Regions from separate parts of the Pseudomonas sp. MHK4 genome, predicted to be linked through region 2. Evidence: riboswitches for the same ligand, from Rfam matches in the RefSeq annotation. Region 2 holds a riboswitch; each other region holds the start of a gene.
What was found. Region 2 has a riboswitch for cobalamin ahead of ACYP2Q_RS00575 (ABC transporter substrate-binding protein). Riboswitches for the same ligand answer to the same signal wherever they lie in the genome.
Positions count from the first base shown of each region.

Region 1: it holds a riboswitch for cobalamin, as region 2 does, so the genes downstream of both, ACYP2Q_RS16925 (CbtB domain-containing protein) here and ACYP2Q_RS00575 (ABC transporter substrate-binding protein) in region 2, are expected to answer to the same signal.
Region 3: it holds a riboswitch for cobalamin, as region 2 does, so the genes downstream of both, cobO (cob(I)yrinic acid a,c-diamide adenosyltransferase) here and ACYP2Q_RS00575 (ABC transporter substrate-binding protein) in region 2, are expected to answer to the same signal.

Region 1 covers NZ_BAAIAK010000006.1:100,336-107,563, forward strand. Annotated here, with positions in the region: gene cobN (cobaltochelatase subunit CobN) at 1-90, opposite strand, end outside; gene cobW (cobalamin biosynthesis protein CobW) at 94-1,161, opposite strand; cobalamin riboswitch at 1,261-1,472, opposite strand; cobalamin riboswitch at 1,568-1,793, shown strand; gene ACYP2Q_RS16925 (CbtB domain-containing protein) at 1,915-2,106, shown strand; gene ACYP2Q_RS16930 (CbtA family protein) at 2,118-2,822, shown strand; gene ACYP2Q_RS16935 (cobalamin biosynthesis protein) at 2,819-3,232, shown strand; gene cobM (precorrin-4 C(11)-methyltransferase) at 3,315-4,061, shown strand; gene nfuA (Fe-S biogenesis protein NfuA) at 4,204-4,788, opposite strand; gene ACYP2Q_RS16950 (acyltransferase family protein) at 4,846-5,880, opposite strand; gene ACYP2Q_RS16955 (fatty acid cis/trans isomerase) at 5,968-7,228, opposite strand, start outside.
Region 2 covers NZ_BAAIAK010000001.1:115,072-122,299, forward strand. Annotated here, with positions in the region: gene ACYP2Q_RS00565 (ABC transporter ATP-binding protein) at 1-277, opposite strand, end outside; gene ACYP2Q_RS00570 (FecCD family ABC transporter permease) at 274-1,290, opposite strand; gene ACYP2Q_RS00575 (ABC transporter substrate-binding protein) at 1,287-2,300, opposite strand; cobalamin riboswitch at 2,439-2,633, opposite strand; gene ACYP2Q_RS00580 (DUF1624 domain-containing protein) at 2,667-3,839, opposite strand; gene ACYP2Q_RS00585 (hypothetical protein) at 3,879-4,064, opposite strand; gene ACYP2Q_RS00590 (outer membrane beta-barrel protein) at 4,259-4,759, opposite strand; gene ACYP2Q_RS00595 (AraC family transcriptional regulator) at 5,039-6,013, opposite strand; gene ACYP2Q_RS00600 (hypothetical protein) at 6,010-6,381, opposite strand; gene ACYP2Q_RS00605 (hypothetical protein) at 6,908-7,228, opposite strand, start outside.
Region 3 covers NZ_BAAIAK010000002.1:160,856-168,083, reverse strand. Annotated here, with positions in the region: gene ACYP2Q_RS05730 (cobyric acid synthase) at 1-766, opposite strand, end outside; gene cobD (threonine-phosphate decarboxylase CobD) at 763-1,755, opposite strand; gene cbiB (adenosylcobinamide-phosphate synthase CbiB) at 1,748-2,656, opposite strand; gene bluB (5,6-dimethylbenzimidazole synthase) at 2,653-3,303, opposite strand; gene ACYP2Q_RS05710 (cobyrinate a,c-diamide synthase) at 3,300-4,661, opposite strand; gene cobO (cob(I)yrinic acid a,c-diamide adenosyltransferase) at 4,658-5,269, opposite strand; cobalamin riboswitch at 5,353-5,587, opposite strand; gene ACYP2Q_RS05700 (hypothetical protein) at 5,732-6,316, shown strand; gene ACYP2Q_RS05695 (PQQ-dependent sugar dehydrogenase) at 6,384-7,228, shown strand, end outside.

The DNA.
Region 1 (7,228 bases), on a different contig from region 2:
CAGGATCACCAGCTCGGCGGGGGTTTGTCCAAGGTCGGCAATGTTGTCGTCCGACACGAATCCGCCGGGCTGGGTCCTGAGCAGGTGCATGGGTTACACGCTGAGCGCGGCGCGCAATTGCGCTTCGAGCGTTGTTGCATCCAATGCCTGGCCGATCAACACCAGGCGCGTGGTGCGTAGTTCTTCAGCGCCCCACTGGCGGTCGAAATGTTTGTCGAAACGAGTGCCCACGCCCTGAATCAGCAGGCGCATCGGTTTGTTCGGGATCGCCGCGAAACCCTTGACGCGCAGGATGCTGTGCTCGACCACCAGTTGGGTCAGCGCATCCATCAGCAGGCTTTCGTCGGCTTGCGGCAGTTCGATGGAGATCGAATCGAAGGCGTCGTGATCGTGGTCATCATGATCCTCATCGTCGTGGTGGTGATCGTGATGGCTGTGACGGCTGTCGATGTGTTCTTCGGAACCGGCGCCGAGGCCGATCAGCACGTCCAGCGGCAGGCGACCGCTGCTGGCTTCGATGACTTTCACCGCAGGCGGCAATTCTTCGGCGACTTCCAGGCGCACACGGGCCAGGTCTTCCGGGCTGATCAGGTCGGCCTTGTTGAGGATCACCAGGTCGGCGCTGGACAACTGGTCGGCGAACAGCTCGTGCAGCGGCGATTCGTGGTCCAGGTTCGGGTCGAGTTTACGCTGGGCGTCGACCTGGTCCGGGAACGCGGCGAAAGTACCCGCCGCCACAGCCGGGCTGTCGACCACGGTGATCACCGCATCAACGGTGCAGGCACTGCGGATTTCCGGCCACTGGAAGGCTTGCACCAGCGGTTTGGGCAGGGCCAGGCCGGAGGTTTCGATCAGGATGTGGTCGAGATCGCCGCGACGGGCCACCAGTTCGCGCATCACCGGGAAGAACTCTTCCTGCACGGTGCAGCACAGGCAGCCGTTGGCCAGTTCATAGACGCGGCCATTGGCTTCATCGATGGTGCAACCGATGGAGCACTGCTTGAGAATTTCGCCGTCGATGCCCAGTTCGCCGAACTCGTTGACGATCACCGCGATGCGGCGGCCCTGGGCGTTGTCGAGCATGTGCCGTAGCAAGGTGGTCTTGCCCGAGCCGAGGAAGCCGGTGACGATGGTGACGGGGAGTTTGGCCAGTGTTTTCATCGGATGCCCTTTGGCAAGGTGGCGGGCATACGGGACGAGAACCGGCCACGCACAAGCGCGCCAGAAGCGTTCGCCACCGGATCACCCCGCCCGGTTGTAGTGAGAATCTGTATCGAGGCAGGTCTCCTGGCTGACGGTGTGCTGGCCTTGGAGCCTGGCATTCGCTGCGCCTTCCCGCGGGCTCGGACTTGAGCGTGCAGTGGCGTGGCAGCGAACATCACCGTTCACAGTTGCGGGGGCAGCCGCGGCATTGACCGCGTTCCCTTCTTAGCTTCGACAAGCGCCGAAGAACCTCGAAAGCGCAAGGCTACGCATGGTAATGGGGCGGGTCAATGTTCACATGAGATTGACTCGGTTCCAAGTTGAGAACGCTTGCCAATTGACGCGAATCCCTCACCCATGCTCTCCTACGCACCTTGTTACGGGTGCCCTTCACAGGGTGAAACGGGAAACCGGTGAATCATGTGCTTTACTCTAAAGCCATGTCAGTCCGGTGCTGCCCCCGCAACGGTAAGCGAGCGAAGCGTCAGATCCACTGTGCCAATGCGGCATGGGAAGGTGACGCTTGCAGGTCAAGGCTAACGCCTGCGCCCCTCGTGAGCCCGGAGACCGGCCCGCAACACAAAGTGACCAACACGATCACTGAATCAACAAACCCGCGGTGGGCGGGCGCTGTTCGGACTTCTGCGCGCTCGCTCGTGCGGGGTCCTGCCTGCGCTCTTATTCCCCGCTGACAGAACAGAGGGAAGCGCCATGTCGATCATCAGTAGCACCGGCCACAGCACCACCAGCAGCACCACTACCCTGTCCCAACGCCTGACCGCCGCTATTTGCGCGTCGATCCTCGGCGCGTGCCTTGTTTATTTCGCCGGTTTCTCGCACATCGAAGCCGTGCACAACGCCGCTCACGATACCCGCCACAGCTCCGCATTCCCGTGCCATTGAGACCTGCCGACATGATCAAGCGTATTGCGCAAACCGCAGGTTTCACCGGGCTGCTGGCCGCCCTGCTGCTGACGCTGCTGCAGAGCTTCTGGGTTTCGCCGCTGATCCTGCAGGCCGAAACCTACGAAAAATCCGAACCTGCCGCCGTTGCAGTCCACGAACACGCCGCGGGCGTCGCTGCCCACACTCACGACGCCGAAGCCTGGGAGCCGGAAGACGGCTGGCAGCGCGTGCTGTCGACCACGGGCGGCAACCTGGTGGTGGCAGTCGGTTTCGCCCTGATGCTCGCCGGCCTCTATACCTTGCGCGCGCCGACCAAAACCTCCCAGGGCCTGCTCTGGGGCCTGGCCGGTTACGCCACCTTCGTCCTGGCGCCGACCCTTGGCTTGCCGCCTGAGCTGCCGGGCACCGCGGCGGCGGATCTGGCGCAACGGCAGATCTGGTGGATCGCAACCGCAGCGTCCACCGCAGTCGGTATCGCCCTGATCGTATTCAGCCGTCACTGGCTGATGAAGGTCCTCGGCGTGGCGATCCTCGCCGTCCCCCATGTAATTGGCGCACCGCAACCGCAAGTGCATTCGATGCTCGCGCCAGAAGCCCTGGAAGCCCAGTTCAAGATCGCTTCGCAGCTGACCAACGTGGCGTTCTGGCTGGCCCTGGGTCTGATCAGCGCCTGGTTGTTCCGCCGCAAGAGCGACGGTCAATACCACGCATGACGGATCTCAGCACAGCGCCGACCCTGGTGGTCGGCCTGGGCTGCCAGCGCGGCTGCCCCGTCAGTACGTTGCGGGCATTGCTCGACCAGGCATTGCAAGCGCACCAAATCGAACTGCATCAGATCAAGGCCTTGGCCAGCATCGACCTGAAGCGCGGCGAACCGGCCCTGATCGAACTGGCCGAACAGCTTGGGCTGCAGATGATGTATTTCAGCAGTGAGCAACTGGCAGGTTATCAACCCCGACTCAGTCACCATTCGGACATCGCCTTTGAACGTACCGGGTGCTATGGCGTGGCGGAAAGTGCCGCACTGGCCCTGGCCGAACAACTGGCCAATGCCCCGGCCAAATTGCTGATCCCGCGACAGAAATATGCCCAGGCCACCCTGGCATTGGCCGGCGCCGCGTAAAATCCCCGATAGTCCACGCATTCGATCATGAGCAATCTTCATCTGAAGCCTGCCTTTCCCCTATTTCCAACAGGAACCGACGATGACCGTCTACTTCATTGGCGCAGGTCCCGGCGACCCCGAACTGATCACCGTCAAGGGCCAGCGGCTGATTCGCAGCTGCCCCGTGATCATCTATGCCGGCTCGCTGGTGCCCGCCGCAGTACTGGAAGGACACTGCGCCGAACAGGTGGTCAACAGCGCCGAACTGCACCTGGAACAGATCATCGAACTGATCAAGGCCGCCCACGCCAATGGCCAGGACGTGGCCCGCGTGCATTCCGGCGACCCGAGCCTGTATGGCGCCATCGGCGAGCAGATTCGCCATCTGCGTGAACTGGATATTGCGTTTGAAATCATTCCCGGCGTGACCGCAACGGCCGCCTGCGCGGCGCTTCTGGGCGCGGAACTGACCTTGCCGGACGTGTCACAAAGCGTGATCCTGACTCGCTACGCCGACAAGACCGCGATGCCCGCCGGAGAAGAACTGGTCAGCCTGGCGCAGCACGGGGCGACCATGGCGATTCATCTGGGGGTCAATCACCTGGCAAAAATCGTCGAGGAGCTGCTGCCACACTACGGCGCCGATTGCCCGATTGCGGTGATTCACCGGGCGACCTGGCCGGATCAGGATTGGGTGGTGGGAACGCTTGAGGATATTGCCGGGAAGGTCGAAGCCAAGAGGTTTCGGCGTACGGCGTTGATTCTGGTGGGTCGGGTATTGGGCAGCGAGCATTTCAGCGAGTCGTCGCTGTATCGTGCGGGGCATGCACATTTGTATCGGCCATAGGGCCTCATCGCTGGCAAGCCAGCTCCTACAGGTGACCACGTTCCAATGTAGGAGCTGGCCTGCCAGCGATGAGGCCATTGAATTTATCCCATAAAAAAACGGCGCTCACGGGGCGCCGTTTTTTCTTTTCGCAGCGAACACCTTAGTAGTAGGCGTTTTCTTTCTGCGTGTGGTCGGTCACGTCACGCACACCCTTGAGCTCGGGAATACGCTCGAGCAAGGTGCGCTCGATGCCTTCCTTCAAGGTCACGTCGGCCTGGCCACAGCCCTGGCAACCGCCACCGAATTGCAGCACGGCAATGCCGTCTTCAACTACGTCGATCAGGCTGACCTGGCCGCCGTGGCTGGCCAACCCCGGGTTGATCTCGGTTTGCAGGTAGTAGTTGATGCGCTCGTTGACCGGGCTGTCGGCGTTGACCATCGGCACTTTGGCGTTGGGCGCCTTGATGGTCAGCTGGCCACCCATGCGGTCGGTGGCGTAGTCGACCACGGCATCGTCCAGGAACGCTTCGCTGAAGTGGTCGATGTAGGCGGTGAAGCTTTTCAGCCCCAACGCCGTGTCTTCGGGTTTTTCTTCGCCCGGCTTGCAGTAGGCAATGCAGGTTTCGGCGTACTGGGTGCCAGGCTGGGTGATGAAGACGCGGATGCCGATGCCCGGGGTGTTCTGCTTGGAGAGCAGATCAGCCAGGTAATCGTGGGCGGCGTCGGTGATGGTAATAGCGGTCATGGAAACTCCTCGCAGGCTTGGACGCAGTTTACGCCAATCATCGCGCCGGACAAAGTCCTAGTATTTTTGTCGGGAAAGAATCGGGGTAGCCTCAACTGGCGATTCACCGTCAATCCAGACTTTAAGCCGCCGATAACTGCTTTTTTCCACCCATTCATAACTTGCCCACGATCCCACTCCGATGGTCACGACACAGATTGCGAACATGACGTAGGAATCGATCCCATAGCGCTGTGCGACAAAACCGCCGGCGGATAACACCAGCACATGCATCAGGTACACCGAGTAGGAACAATCGCCCAGTAACTTGAACAATCTGTTGTTCGCGAAAAACCGCTCGAGCGACATGCAAGCCATGACCAGCACCGCGCTCGGCAAGCCCCAGGCCAGCAACCGTGGCTGCGGGGCTGCGTGATAGATCACCATCAGCGCGCCGACGATGCCCAGCAACGGCAACCAGAGCCCGGGCTTGATCCAGCCACTGCGGTAGATCATGCCAATGGCGATCCCCAACAGAAACTCATAAACAATGCCCGAGCGATAAAACTCGCTGACCCAGCCATATCCCGTCCACGCCTGGCATACCGCAAACAGCAAGGCCGCGACAATCAACAACCGGACCTGCAAGCGAAACAGCAGCGCCCAGGCAAACAGCACGTAAAACAGCATTTCATAGTTGAGCGTCCAGCCAACATTAAGCGTCGGATAAATACCGTAGCCACCAGGGTTCTGCGTAGGAATAAACAACAACGACAGCAGGAAATGCGACCAGTCGACCGTCTGATCCGGCAACACTGGTTTGGCGAACACGACCAAAAGGGCCATCAGCACCGTATACAGCCAATACGCCGGGACAATGCGAAACAGTCGATACAGTAGAAAGCGACCTGGCGGCAGTGATTTGTTCTCGGTGGACAAGAAAATCACCAGCCCGCTGATGACGAAAAAGATGTCGACGCCCACCGCGCCCTTGTCGATGAACATCTGCCCAATCGGCCCGCGAGCATGAAAGTCGAAGAAAATCTGCATGAAATGGTGGCAAACCACTGTCCAGGCCGCGAGCGCGCGAAGCGCCTGTACTGAAATCAACATCGATGGCCCTCCCAATACTTCAACCCACCAACCCCGTGCAGGATCGGTGGAGCCTATTGAGTCCGACACCAGACCATCGTCAATCGATCAAAGATTCTCGTAGCGATTCATGTCCAGCACGCCCTCTTCCACCGGGTCGGTTTCGTGGATATAGCGGCTCAAATCATGAAAATACTGCCAGAACTGCGGGTGACTGCGACGGATGCCCCAGCGTTCGACGATTTTCTCGAAGCGGTTGGCAACCTTGGCATTCTCCATCGCATCGACGAATTCCGGGACTTGATCAGCGGGAATGTTGAACATGAAATTCGGGTAACTGCTGAGAACTCCAGGAAAAATCGTGAGCGTATCGAGCCCCGGCTGGTAGCGCAGCGACTCACCGATCAGGAACGCCACATTGCTGTGTGCGCGGTTGCGCAGCAGGCTGTAGATCACACGCTGTCCGCTTGCGGTCTCGACCCGCAGCATGGTCGCTTCCGGCAGTTGATCGATGACCTTGAGGCCGGCCGCCGGACGGGAGGCCAGGCGACTCAACGCCTGCTCAGCCGCCTGCAGGACCGGATCGATGTTCGGCCGCGAACAATAGGCACCGTCGCAGCGATTGATCGGATCAGGCTTGGCATTCAGCTCGCCGTAGCGCGCCAGCAACTGCATGGCGAAGTCGCGCTTGGGGTCCTGCTCATTGAGTTTCAGCGCCGTCGACGTGTCGTCGTCGATGGACTCATAGTCCAGCCACATCTTGAATTTGCCGCTGTTCTGGTACCAGTCGTCGAGGTAACCCTCCCGCGAGTCAGCCGGCATCAGGCGCAGGAAATTCTGTTCGGCGCCATTGCGGATCAGGTCGAAATACAGGCGCGTCTGGGCCTGATGGGACACATTGCCGAACACGTCGAAATTCACCGCCAACTGGTAATAGGTGCGCTCCAGCAACGGAAAGTCGAACAGCCACATGGTCTGCGGCACGTCGCCGATCAGGCCCTTGGTCACCGCGGCGCTGTCGAAATGGCGGAAGATGCTCAGCAGTGCGTTGTCGTTGCCGGCCCACAGGCTCGACCAGCTTGGCGGCGGCTCATCGGCGTAGCTATCCCGGCGCAGGGCTTCGTATTCGTTGCGTTTGTCGCGGTAGTCGTGCCACAGGCTCAGGACACTGCCAACATCGTCGTTTTGCCCCGGCATCGCCAGCAACGGCGTGGCCTGCCCGCGATAGTTCGGGTCGGTGATGTAGAGGTCGTGCTCCGGCGCCTGGAACAGCGCCCAGAAATTGTCGCGGATCACATCCGTGGCGATCTGCCCCCGGCAGACCGGGCCGCGAATGAAGGTACGGACGAAATACTCGGCGTTGTCGAGC
Region 2 (7,228 bases):
GCTCAACCACCGCCAGGGTTTGCGCGATGGTTCGCCGTGACAGTGACTTGAGGCAGTGACCGTTGAGATGGATGGCTCCCCGACTGGGGCTGCGCACGCCGGCCAGCAGTTTGAGCAGCGTGGACTTTCCCGAACCGTTGGGTCCCACAAGGCCCAGGGTCTCGCCAGCATGAATGTCGAGGTGAATGTCGTGCAGCAACTCGGCATCGCGGATCGAGAATCCGAGACCGGAACAACTCAGCACGGGGTCGTGGAGAACAGGCGCAGGCGCATTCATCGGGCGTTCCTGCGAGCGACCAGGATTAGCGCGAACACCGGCGCGCCGACCAACGCAGTGATCACTCCCACCGGAATCACCTGGCCCTTGATCAGCGTGCGCGAGAGCACATCGGCGGCAATCAGGAACACCGCGCCACCCAGCGCGCTGGCCGGCAGCAGGCGCGTATGCCGAGTGCCCAGCAACAGCCTGGCGGCATGGGGGATGACCAGGCCAACGAAACCGATGGAGCCGACGATCGACACCATGACCGCCGTGACCAGGGCGGCACAACCGATCAACAGAAATTGCACGGGACGTACCGCGATGCCAAGTGAGGCCGCGGAGTCCGCGCCAAAGGTGAAGGCATCCAGCGCACGCCGGTGCCACAGGCAAACCACGAGACCCGCGAGGGCAACCGGTACCGCCAGCCACACCGATGGCCAGCGCACGCCACTGAGATTGCCCAGCAACCAGAACATGATGCCGCGAGCCTGCTCCGAACTGGCCGACTTGGTGATCAGAAACGCCGTCAGCGCATTGAACAGTTGCGACCCGGCAATCCCCGCCAGGATGATCTGCGAGGTACTGCCAGGCGAACCGCTGGCACGGCCGAGCAACACAACGACGGCGAAGGCAGTAACGGCCCCGGCAAACGCCCCGGCCGACATCGAAATCGCGCCGGCACCAAAGCCGAGCAACGCCACCAGCACCGCGCCCGTCGAGGCCCCTGCGGAAATGCCCAGCAGGTAGGGATCGGCCAACGGGTTGCGCAACAGCGATTGCAGGATCACCCCGCAGGTCGCCAGTCCCGCGCCACACGCCGCCGCCACCAGCGCGCGGGTCAGGCGGTAGTTCCAGACGATGCCCTGGTCGATGGGATCGAGGGCGTAGCCTGCCGACCACAGTTTGTTGGCCAGCACCTGGAACACCACCGCCGGTTCAATGTGCGTTTCACCGATGGCCACACCGGCGATCACGGCCAGAAGCAATATCACCAGTGCGAGCAGTGTGCGAATCAGCGTCCTGGTCATTGCGGCAGGTCGTAGCCGTGGAGGGCGGTGGCCAGCGCTTCGAGACCATCGAACGTTCTCAGGCTGGCCTGCATGGCCATGGCGTCGAGGATGATGATGCGGTTGTTCTTCACCGCGTCCATGTTGCGGGTCACGGGGTCGCTGTGCAGGAATTGCAGTTTCTTTTGATAGTCGTCAGCGGGGAAGCGCCGGCGATCCATACGCGCGATCACCAGGAAAGTCGGGTTGGCCTTGGCGATGGTTTCCCAGCCGACGGTTGGCCACTCTTCGTCGGACTGCACCACGTTGCGCACGCCCAGGGTGTTGAGCATGAAGTCGGGAATGCCCTTGTGCCCGGCGACATAGGGGTCGATGTCCAGGCTGGCACTGGAAAACCAGACCAGCGCGCTGGTGTGCTTCAGGTCTTTGCCTTGCACCAGGGCCATGGACTTGGCCAGGCTGGCCTGCAGCTGCGCGTTCAGCTGTTGGGCACGCGCCTGGACATCGAAGATCTCGCCCAGCTGGGTGACGCTTTTGTAAATGCTTTCAATCCGAAACGGCTGCAGACGGGTGCCGTCGGCGCCGACCAGGTTGTCCTTGGACTCGCAGTCCGAGGGCATCAGATAGGAGGGAATCTGCAGTTCATGAAACTGTTCGCGGGTACCGACGGCGCCTTGCGGACCGACCATCCACTCAAGCTCGACAGCGACCAGCTCCGGACGCTTGCCGATCACCGACTCGAAACTCGGCTCGTTGTCGGCCAGGCGCTCGATCCTGTCGTTCTGCGGCTTGTACTGAGCGAGCACATCGTTGAACCACAGTGAAGTGCCGACCAGCTTGTCACCCAGACCCAGGGCAAAAAGCATTTCCGTGCCGGCCTGGCCGATGGTCACCGCCCGTGCCGGGGCGTGGGCGAACGTCAGCGTGCTGCCGCAGTTCTCGACCGTCAGCGGGTAATGGGTCGGTGCGGCGCAGGCGACGGACGTAAGGCCCAGGCCAGTGACGAGGGCGACAAAGCGGGGCAGCAGCATGATGCAATCTCCATTTGAACCGTCTACGGCGCAAGGGTCTGGAAACACATCATCGAGCGCTGCCGAAAGGGCAGTGCAGTGCCCGTCACCTGGGTGACGCGCGCACAAGGATGTCCTCCCCGGACACCCCGCCGGTTAGTGATTGTTGCTTGGCCGGCAGGTCTCCTGACTGGTGCGTCATCGCCTGCTCCAGCCTTCCCGGGATTCGATCCCAGTGGCAGTTCAGGAGCAGGCTCAGCACCTACAGTTGCGGGGGCAGTTCCGTTTGATGCGTTGGCAGCATCACGGATTCCCTATTAATCCCATGTGGAAACCGGCGGCGGCATGGTAGTCGATCATGCCGCCTGAGGCGAACCCAACTCCTGATCAGAAGTATTTGAGCCAGCCGATATCACGCCGACGCGCCTTCAATGCAGCGAACCAGCGCACCGGCAGATACAGCGCCGCAGCCAGCAGCACGGCGGTCAGCCACACGGCCCAGATGCCGTCGAACCCGAAGTAATCGCCCTGGTTCAGACCCAACAACGCCACGCTGATCAGGTACAGCCCTTTCAGCACATAAAGATGGAGCAGGTAGAAGAACATCGGAGCCGCGCCAAAGACCGCCAGGGTGCTGATCCACTTCTGTTGCCGGGCCCGCTCGAAGCCCAGCAACAGCAAGAGCCCCATTCCCAGCGTCAGCCCCAGGAACAGCAGGGAAGGCGGGTATTTGGTGATGTTGAAGAAACTCATGAGGGTGAGCGTGGGGCTGGCATGGACCTGCCAATGTGCCTCGCCATAACCGTTGACCAGGCGCAGGACGACGAAACCGAGCAAGGCGCCGACCCCGGCCAGCAACAGATAACGCTGGCGCAAGGTGGCCGAGGCTGGGCGGGCGAACCAGGGGCCGATGCAGTAACCCAGGGCGATGACGCCGATCCACGGCAGCACCGGGTAGGAACTGCGCAGGCGCAGGCTGTCCGAGAATTCGATCCAGCCGCGATCATGCAGAATGGCCCAGGGCAGGTGCAGCGCCGAACCGACCGGGAAGTGCAGGGGGTCGAGCAGGTTGTGCCCGGCAACGATCACCAGGCCCAGGGCACAGAGGACGGGGCGAGGCAGCCAGGCCAGTGCCGCGAGGGCCATCATGCTGATGCCGATCGCCCAGATCACCTGCAGGTAAATCACGGTGGGCGGGAACTGGAAGGTCCAGGCGAAATTCACCAGGGTGAACTCCAGCACCACCAGGAACAGGCCACGCTTGAACAGGAACGTCGACACCGCGTGGGCGCCCTGGTGCTTTTCACCGTACAGAAACGCTGACAGACCCGTGAGCAGAACGAACACCGGCGCGCACAAGTGGGCGAGCGTGCGGCTGAAAAACAACGTGGGTTCCGTGCTGTCGATGAGCATCGGGTCGGAGACCTGGCGGTGCAGGAAGAACGTCTCGCGCACGTGATCCAGCAGCATGAAGATGATCACCAATCCCCGGAGGGCATCGATGGACATCAGGCGTTGGCTAACGTTGGTGATGGGTGGGTTTTGAACAAGGCTTGTCATTGAAGGTCGCAGGCAGGAAGTATTGATATAACATAACATTTAATTCGAGCAAAAAAAAGCACGACACCACCGCCAGTCCGGTGAGGCATCCTGCTGGATCTTCTCCGAATTGCCCGCCGGGTTGGTGGCGTAGGTGCAGATCGAGTCCTGCCAGTTGACCCCGCCGCCAATGGTCAGCTTGTTGAAAGCACCTGGCAGACGGTAGGTGGTGAAGGTGCGCAGCAAGTGGTCGGGTACAGCGTATGTACGAGTGGGTGTCTTCAGTGACGCCGCTGCGTTCGCCCGTCGCAGTCTCCGTGATTGCGATAGGAGCCAAGGTGACAGGGCTTCCCGTCTCTGCGCGAGGATCGATAGGGCAAGCAGGGGAGGATGGAGGCTTGAGGTTGAGCGACCCGCAAGGCCGCTCAATTCAGGAGGGGTTAAAAAAGAATAAAAGCCGACGCCGTTGTTTGATTCAAGTCCATGTTACCGACCTGCAGTACTTCATATTCAGCACGGACTCCGATGTTGCGAAATACATCAACTTCAACACCGGCACCGTAGGTCAGGTCCACTCCCCTATCGTCATCGGCGGCATTGCCGTCAGCATCCCATGCATGGGCACCGACAATGCCGAATACTCGAACCCGATCTCCCAACGGAAAGCCGAGATGGGCACTGGCCTGGACAGACTTGCCGTCGAAATCCAGATGCTTGTCTTCGAACTGGCCGAGATCGACGAAGGCGCCTTCGAAGGCCAGATAGCCGTTGAGTCGATAGCCTGCAAACACCTTGTAACTGGTGTCTTCATCGTTCAAATGGACTTTGTCGGTTTCAATACTGCTGACACCGGCACCAAGATATAAACCTTTATCATCAGCGAGCGCCTGAAAAGACAACAACGAAAGCAGTGAAACGAAGCCAAGGTTTCGAAATAGCATGTGAGGCAGGGTCCTTCTACAGTTGTCGATGGGTGTTGACTGAAAATTTGATTGATCGTGAAGACTGATTGAAGTCATTGATTGATATTTCTCAGTCACCGCAAAGTGTTAATAGGTGTTAACCAGCCAGGCCAGGGCGACGCCCGATAAATAGGCGGCCAGGCAAAAGATGACTTTCTGTTTGAGTGGTAGCGAATTCAATCGATAGCGCATGCTTATCCCCTTGGGTAGATGCAAGCATGCTGACCATTCAGGCGGTTGGATGAAAATTAATGATTGTTATTTTGCGATTGCTGCCAGTGTTGCGGAGTTGCGCCTGGCGGTTTCCGAAGGTGTTTCTCCATAAGCATCCTGATACGCCTTGGAAAACCGACCCAGATGATGAAAATTCCAATACATGGCGGTTTCGGTAACCGTTGGCCAGGTGTTGGCGATCAAGTCCCGGCGGACACGGGCGAGTCTCAGCTTTTTAATGTAAGCGATTGGCGAAATCCCGAATGTTTCGACGAAACCATGGTGCAGGCTGCGAGTGGTCGTTTGCAGGTGCTTGACCAGCGCCTTCATGTTGAGCGACTTTTTTGTATTTTCATGAATGTATTGCATGGCTTCTAATGCGATCTTTCTTCTTCGCGGGGGAGTCGTCGCGGATCGGCCAACAGGTATCAGGGCCCGCAGCAGAGAAATCAGCAAGGCACTTTCAGCTGCTGAAATCTCAGCGCAGCTGAGCGGTTGCAAATGAGGCGGGTGGGCGTCAATGGAGTAGGCGTTGATCGCCTCAATGGCAGATTGCACCAACTTGAAATGTGCAACCTGGAAGCGCTGCGCCTTTCGATCCCGCAGCATATCGACGCAGGAATGATTTCCAAGGCAATGTACGTAATGTTCCAGAGTCGTGGTCAGGGTGAATAGCGTTTCATTCGGCTCGCAGGTGTAGTGCATGGGCTCGCCGCTATACATCACGATGATTTCGTTAGGCCACAAATGATGATTATTGACCGTGGGTCGACCCACCGAAGCCTGTGAAATGGCCAAGGTTACAAAGCCCCGGGGGACAGAACCCATCAGGGTGACGGTTGAATCAAACTCCAGTCGACTGCATTCAAGCCTGGTGCCCTCAAAGAGCTTATGCTGCCTGATATGTGCTTCGTGCTCCAAGGGAGCGAGGCTCAGTTGCCAACGGCCAACTGTTCTATCGGGTTTGTCCGCAGCGGTGGACGTTACATGAAAGACTTCATCAGGGATCATGATGCTCATGGAATGGAACGCTCTTCAGCTAAAGGGACAGTGCCAGGATTTTTCTCGGGCATCGACAGCGCCGCAGTAAAGACGTACGCGTCGCTCTCGGATACTTCCACCAGGCCTTGCAGTTTTTCGGGTGCCAGTTTCGAACCGAAGATGGCGGTTTTTTGGCTCGCCGGGCTGATGGCTGCCGCATCAAAAGCAAAAAAATCCTCAGCACGATAGGCTGTGACAATCCTGTAATCGGACTTTTCATCGTTCAGCTTGTTCTTGTTGCTTTCAATGCGCGTCAGGTCGGCGCCATAGAGTTCCTTGTCATCAGCCAGGGCCTTGAGAGACAGCAATACACCAAAGGATACGGTAGCGAGGTTTTTTAGCAGCATTGACGTGCATTCCTTGTTGATGATGTTAGGCAGTGCCTGCGGATAGTCCTGCTCCCACGATGCTGGTTGAAGTCAAAAACTCATATTTTGCTTAAACTGGAGTCAGCGACAGGTCGTGACTCTGATTGTTGATTTTGTGGCGGGGCAGGCAAGTCGCTACCAAAAGCATCTTCATTATCATCATGGGCTTCCTTTTCAGAATAGATTTTCAAGTGCTTGAGCTTGATTGTTTCGTTTGGGCTCAATTCCAATTCGTAGAGTTCGATTTGCGTACGGCCGATCGAATACTCATTGTGCGCTGCTGAAGGAAACGATATTGCAGCCAGCGCTAGAATTGCCAGGATCCTGGTTATCATTGATTTGACGGCTCGGGGGAAATGTTCAACTGGCGTGTGGAGTCGGCATTTGCGCTGATGTCAGCAGGAACGACTCCCAGCGCTACAAAGGCGGGATGTTGCGGGGGGAGGGGGTTTGATTCAAATTAGTAATTATTATTTTTGTTCTGATTTGATGGCTTGCAGATGGCTCAGTGATTCATGCAGCGCAAGCGGCCAATGTCATGCACATAAAAACACACGGCGTTCTTATCGGCGGTAGGGAGCAACTCGTAGTTGAGGACAGCGCCTTCCTGCAGGACGAATTGACGCCTGAAAAACAGATCAGGCGTCTTTTCAATGGCGAATAATTCGTTATCCTGGCTAAGTTTGACGTTGCTGATCTTTATTTGCACATGATGTTTGCTTTCCCGGACAATCTGCGCCGAGATGGTCGCATTACGAATCTTGCCGTTCAGGCTTTCAATAGTGGTCTGTGTCAATCGGCCATGGCCGATGGTCAAATACTCTTC
Region 3 (7,228 bases), on a different contig from region 2:
ACACCGGCACCACCACTTTCAACAATTGCCCGGTCTTGTCGGCCTGGCGCTGATCGATGCCGTCCTCGGCCTCCAGGTGCAGGTCCATCACATACGGCAGCACGCCGATCACCGGCTTGCCGGTGCGCGCCTCGAGCCAGTCGAGACCGGGTTGCAGCAGCGCGATGTCGCCACGAAAGCGGTTGATGATGAAGCCTTTGACCCGCGCCTGTTCGCTCGGCGACAGCAGCTCCAGGGTGCCGACCAGGTGGGCGAAAACCCCGCCCCGATTGATGTCGGCGATTAGCACCACCGGGCAATCCACCGCTTCGGCAAAGCCCATGTTGGCGATGTCGCCGGCACGAAGGTTGATCTCGGCCGGCGATCCCGCGCCTTCGACCATCACCAGCGGATACGCCGCGCTCAAGCGCTCATGGGAGGCCAGCACCGCTTGCATGGCGATAGCCTTGTAGTCGTGATAGGCCACGGCGTTCATGGTCGTGACCGCACGCCCATGAATGATCACCTGGGCGCCGGTATCGCTGTTGGGCTTGAGCAGCACCGGGTTCATGTCGGTGTGGGGCTCAAGCAAGGCAGCCTGGGCTTGCACCGCTTGCGCGCGCCCGATTTCGCCACCGTCGGCCGTCACCGCGCTGTTGAGCGCCATGTTCTGCGGCTTGAACGGCACCACCCTGACACCCTGGCGCGTCGCCCAGCGGCACAGGGCCGTCACCAGGGTGCTTTTACCGGCGTCGGAGGTGGTGCCCTGCACCATCAGCGTGGTCATGGGTGTTCCTTGGCGAAGGCGTCCAGCGCCGATGCGAGGCGTGCCCAGTCGACTTCATCGCCAGGCAGGCCAAAACGCAGGCTGCTGTTGTGGGTGAACAGGCGCAGCAGAATGCCGCGCCGGGCCATGAAGTCGTGAAGCAGTTCGGCACGCTCGGTGATCAGCCATTGGAACAGGGCGCACCCGCCCTGGGGCTCGAAGCCGTATTGTGTCAACAAGGTGGCCAACCGCGCGCTGGCCTCATCGGCGCGCTCCCGCTGGCGCGTGTGCCCTTCGGTGTCGCGCAGGCACGCCTGGCCCAGCACCCGGGTCGGCCCGCTGACCGCCCACGGCCCGACTTGCTCGGCGAGCAACTTGAGCAGCCTGCGCTCAGCCAGGACAAAACCCAGGCGCACCCCGGCCAGGCCGAAAAACTTGCCAAAGGAGCGCAACACGATCAAGCCGACCTGATGGGCAAACGGCGCCACGCTCAGGTGCGGCGTGTTGTCCATGAAGGCCTCGTCCACCACCAGCCAGCCACCGCGCGGGGCCAGGCGCGAATGCCAGTCGAGCAGGCGCGCGGGCGTCAGGTTCAGCCCTGTCGGGTTGTTCGGGTTGACCACCACCAGCACGTCGAGGCTATCGACGAAAAAGTCGACCTCCTGCTCCAGCACCTCGCGCACGATGTAGCCATTGCGCCGCCATGCCTCGGCGTGCTCGGCATAACAGGGCGACAGTACGCCGACCTTGCCCGCCCTGCGCAAACGCGGCAGCAACTGGATGGCCATCTGCGAGCCGGCCACCGGCAATGCCTGCAGAGTGCCGTAATAGTCGCAGGCTGCCTGCTCCAGGCCGTCATCGGTTTCCGGCAACCGCGCCCAGGCGCGCAGCGGGATGTCCGGCACCGGAAACGGCCAGGGCGCCAGGCCGCTGGACAGGTCGAGCCATTCGGCTTCGTCGATGCCGTAATCGTGCGCCGCCTTGCGCAGTCGTCCGCCGTGTTCAAGCATAAAATTCAGCCCCCACGCACAAAATCAGCAGCCACAACCATACCCCTCGCTGGACCAGCTGCCAGCCGCGGTCGATGGCGTCGGCATCGGCCGGCACGCCCTCGCCCAGCTGCGGGCGCTGATGCAGTTCACCGTGATAAATCGCCGGCCCGCCCAACTCGACCCCCAACGCACCGGCACCCGCCGCCATCACCGGGCCGGCATTCGGGCTATCCCAGGTCGGCCCCTGGGTGCGCCAACATTTCAACGCCAGACGGGTCTTGCCCAGCAGCGCGTAGGTCAACGCCACCAGGCGCGCTGGAATGTAGTTGAGCACGTCGTCGATCTTCGCCGCCGCCCAGCCGAAACGCTCGAAGCGTTCGTTGCGATAGCCCCACATCGCGTCCAGGGTGTTGCTCAAACGATAGAGCACCACGCCCGGCGCACCGGCCACGGCAAACCAGAACAAGGCGGCGAACACTGCGTCACTGCCGTTTTCCAGCACCGATTCGGTGGCGGCGCGGGCGACGGCGGTTTCATCCAGGTCGCTGGTCTTACGGCTGACCAGATAACTCACGCGTTGGCGCGCTTCTTCAAGATTACCGCTGCGCAGGGCCTTGGCCACAGGTTCGACATGCTCGCCGAGGCTGCGCATGCCCAGGGCGCAATAGAGCGCGAGGATCTCGACGACCCAGCCGACGTAGGGTGCCCAGGACAATGCCGTGGCCAACAGGGTCAGTGGCAACACGGCGATCACCCATGCGGTGACCCCATGGCTGCGCCAGCCGCGACCGCCACCGTTGAAACGTTGCTCGATGCGCTCGGCAAATCGGCCGAACGCCACCAGCGGATGCCAGCGTTTGGGTTCACCCAGCAGCGCATCCAGCGCCACTGCGGCGATACTCAACAACGCCACACTCATTGACTCACTCCCCAATAGTTTTCATACAACAGCTCACTCAGCGGACGCGCCTGCGCCCAGCCTTCGAGTACCAGCATCGGCGCCGGATAAAAGGCCTTGACCGGTCCCAGGCAGAGAATCGCCAGGGGCTTGGCACCCGGCGGCAGGCCCAGCAGGTCCGCCAGGGCTTGCGGTTCGAACAGCGAGACCCAGCCCATGCCCAGCCCTTCGGCGCGGGACGCCAGCCAGAGGTTCTGGATTGCGCAGGACAACGAGGCCAGGTCCATTTCCGGCAAGGTCCGACGACCGAAGATATGCCGCTCGCGATCGTCCATCAGCGCGGCGACCAGTACTTCGGCGCAGTCGTTGATGCCCTCGACCTTGAGCTGCATGAATTCGTCGGTGCGCTCACCGAGGGCCTCGGCGGTGCGCACGCGCTCCTGTTCCACCAGGACCTGGATCTGGCTGCGCAAGGCGCGATCGCTGATGCGGATGAAGCGCCAGGGCTGCATCAGGCCGACACTCGGCGCCTGATGCGCGGCTTCGAGCAGGCGCCGTAGCAATTCGGGCTCGACGGTGCCGCCAGCGAAGTGACGCATGTCGCGGCGCTCGGCGATGGCGCGGTAGACCGCATCGCGTTCGGCTTCGCAGAAGGCGTTGTCGGTCATGGCCTCTTCGCTGGCAAGCCAGCTCCTACAGGAGCGAGCTTGCTCGCGATGGCGGCTTCAAGGTCGGGCACAAATAGAGCAGCAATCGCCGATGGATTGGACGGAAAATAAAAATGCACATAAGAGGCCGTCATCCGCCCCTCACGATAAACCGCCTCCGCCCCGCGCCCGCCGTTAGGGCTCAAGCCACGGGCAATCGGTGTCAGTTCGGTGGTGGTCAGAGAATGATGATAAGTGTGCCCACGCAGCGAACCTTCCGGCAGCTCCACCGCTTGCAACGCCAATGCAGCGAGGCGCTTTTGCATCACCGCATCGCCCTTCAACAAGCCGACCAGTTCCGCGCGCGTACCCTCGACATCGGTCAGCGAATCGAGCAGATAAAGCATCCCGCCACATTCCGCCAGCAAGGGTTTGCCCGCCGCGTGGTGCGCGCGGATCGCCGCCAGCATCGAGGTGTTCTGCGACAGCGCTACGTGGTGCAATTCCGGATAACCACCCGGCAGATACAAGCTGTCTGCCTCGGGCAAACCAGCGTCACGGATCGGCGAGAAAAACCGCAGCTCGGCGCCCATCGCCCGCAGCAAATCCAGGCTGGCGCCATAGGTAAACGCAAACGCTTCGTCACGGGCCACGGCAATACGCACGCCAGCCAGAAGCGGTTCGGCCGCGATCACATCCGGCGCGGCGAAGGTCACCGCCGGTGGCAGCGCGACTTCGCAACTGCTGGCCAGGGCGTCGGCCGCCGCATCGAGGCGCACGTCCAGGTCGTTCAACTCGCTGGCCTGCACCAGGCCCAGGTGGCGGCTCGGCAACTCGATCCCGGTTTCCCGGGACAGGGCGCCGTACCAGCGCAGGCCTTCGGTCAGGCTGCCTTCGAGCAGTTGCGCATGGCGCAGGGTGCCCACGCGGTTGGCCAGCACGCCGGCAAACGGCAAGTCCGGCTGATAGCGCGCCAGGCCCAGGGCCAGCGCGCCAAAGGTCTGGGCCATGGCCGTGCCGTCGATCACCCCGAGCACCGGCACGCCGAAATGCCGCGCCAGATCGGCGCTGGACGGCGTTCCGTCGAACAGCCCCATAACGCCTTCGATCAGGATCAGGTCAGCCTCGGCGGCGGCCTCCCACAACAGGCGACGGCTTTCCTGCTCGCCGACCATCCACATGTCCAGTTGATAAACCGGCGCACCACTGGCGCGCTCGAGGATCATCGGGTCGAGAAAATCCGGGCCACACTTGAATACCCGCACCTTGCGGCCCTGGTTGCGATGCAAGCGGGCCAGCGCGGCGGTCACGGTGGTCTTGCCCTGGCCGGAGGCCGGCGCGGCAATCAGTACCGCCGGGCAATGTCGAGGTTGATTCACAGCTCGACGCCTTTTTGCGCCTTGATACCGGCCTGGAAGGCGTGCTTGATCATGCCCATTTCGGTGACGGTGTCAGCCAGTTCGACCATCTCCGGCTTGGCGCCGCGACCGGTGACCACCACATGCTGCATGGGCGGACGCGCCTGCAGATCACTGAGCACCTGATCGAGATCGAGATAGCCGTGCTTGAGGGCGATGTTCAGTTCGTCCAGCACCACCAGGCCGATCGATGGGTCGCGCAGCAGTTGCTGCGACACCGCCCAGGCCGCTTCGGCCGCCGCGATGTCGCGCTGGCGATCCTGGGTCTCCCAGGTGAAGCCCTCGCCCATCACATGAAAACGCACCTGCTCGGGGAAGCGCCGGAAGAACAACTCTTCGCCGGTGCTGTTGCACCCCTTGATGAACTGCACCACACCGCACTGCATGCCGTGCCCCATGGCACGGGCAAGCATGCCGAAGGCCGAGCTGCTCTTGCCTTTGCCGTTGCCGGTCAACACCAGCAGCAGGCCGCATTCGTTCGGGGAATTGGCGATGCGTTCGTCGATCACGGCTTTTTTGCGCAGCATGCGCGCCAGGTGGCGTTCGTCACGATCAGGGGTATCAGACATGGGGGAGCTCTCCGTTGAGGCAGGATTAACGGCGGGCAGGCACAAGAATAGACGGCAAGAAGCCTGGCATCGCCCACCGTGATGCCGCTTGGATGGATCAGGCCGGTCTCCGGGCTCATGAGCGGCGTAATGCCGGACTGCGCGCCTTCCCGCATCAACGATCGACACAGTGGCTTCAGACGCAGTTTTCACTCATTTACCGTTGCGGGGGCAGCGCCGGGATCGCAGGGCTTCATCGACTGAAGCGCTCAACTCACCGGCTTCCCTGTTTCACTCTGTCGACCCAAGTCACAGAGCACCTGAAACAAGCGGCGAAGGTTAGAGGGTTGGGGGTGGAGCGTCAATTGAAGACGCGGTGGCGCAACGAATAACTGCCACCCCTCAATAAAGTGACGTCAATCTTGTGCCACACTCACGGCAGTGATATCAAATAGCCACAACACAATAACAAGGGTGAACCCCATGCAAGGCATGATCATCAGCAATCCGAAACTGGAATTCCTGCGTCCGGTCCTGGAACGCTGGTTCGACTGTATCGACCGCTACAACGCCGTGCGCGGCGACAACGAGACGCCCTACTGGCTCGACGAAAAAGCCAACCTCGGCCTGCTGTCCGCCGCGGCCTGGATGGCCGAGATGATCACCCTGCAACAATCGCCCACCCGTAAACAGACCGAAGAAGGCGAACGCAACGGCCGCGCGGATCTGTTTATCGCCACGCCCGAAGCGCGCGCCTGGCTGCAGACCACGCAACGCTGGCCACGGGTCAACAGCCTGAACCTGACCCAGGCCCTTCTGGACATCACCAGCGACGCGAAAAAAATCAGCTACGCCAGCGACCTGAAAATCGGCTGCCTGTTCGTCGCACCGCACAAGAGCCAGCAAGGTGCTACTCCGGAAGAACTGCAGGACATGGTCGATGACCTGCAAAAGGAGCACAGCTGCGCCGTGGCCTGGTATTTCCCTTATGCCTATCGCAAATTGCGCAACGAAGCCGGTCACTACCACCCCGGTGTTGCCCTGCTGCTCAAGGAAGCTCGCGGCTGAGGTTGAACCATCGGGCCGCCGCGCTTCTCTATGATTTAAGTCACCTCATTCATAGGGAAGGTCAGCAATGCGCACGTCCCAGCTGGTTTTCGTTATCGCGCTGGCGGGAGGGCTCGCCGCCTGTGGCGAATCCGCCCGCCTGCAAGTCACCGACGGCATCGGGCCATCCCCCAAGCTCCCGGAACCCAACAAGACACTGTTTCCGACGATGAACATCGCCCCGGCCATCGGCTGGGCGGACGGCGCCAAACCCGTGGCGGCCAGTGGCACCCAGGTCGGCGCATTTGCCGAGAACCTCGATCACCCGCGCTGGCTGTACGTGCTGCCCAATGGCGACGTGCTGGTCGCCGAAACCAACGCCCCGCCCAAACCCGATGACAACAAAGGCATCAAGGGCTGGATCACCAAGAAAGTCATGGGGCGCGCCGGTGCCTCCGTGCCAAGCCCGAACCGCATCACGCTGCTGCGCGACAGCAACCATGATGGCATCGCCGAAACCCGCACGGTGTTCCTGGAAAACCTCAACTCGCCCTTTGGCATGACCCTGGTCGGTAATGACCTGTACGTGGCCAACACCGACCGACTGTTGCGCTTTCGCTATGTAGAGGGCGACACGGCGATAAAGTCACCACCGATCAAAGTCGTCGACCTGCCAGGTGGGACCCTGAATCACCACTGGACCAAGAACGTCATCGCCAGCAAGGACGGCAGCAAGCTGTACGTGACGGTGGGTTCCAACAGCAACGTCGGTGAAAACGGCCTGGACCAGGAACAAGGACGCGCGGCTATCTGGGAAGTGGACCGTGCCACCGGCAACCACCGGATCTTCGCTTCAGGCCTGCGCAACCCCAACGGCATGGCCTGGGAGCCACAAAGCGGTGCGCTGTGGACGGCCGTCAACGAGCGCGATGA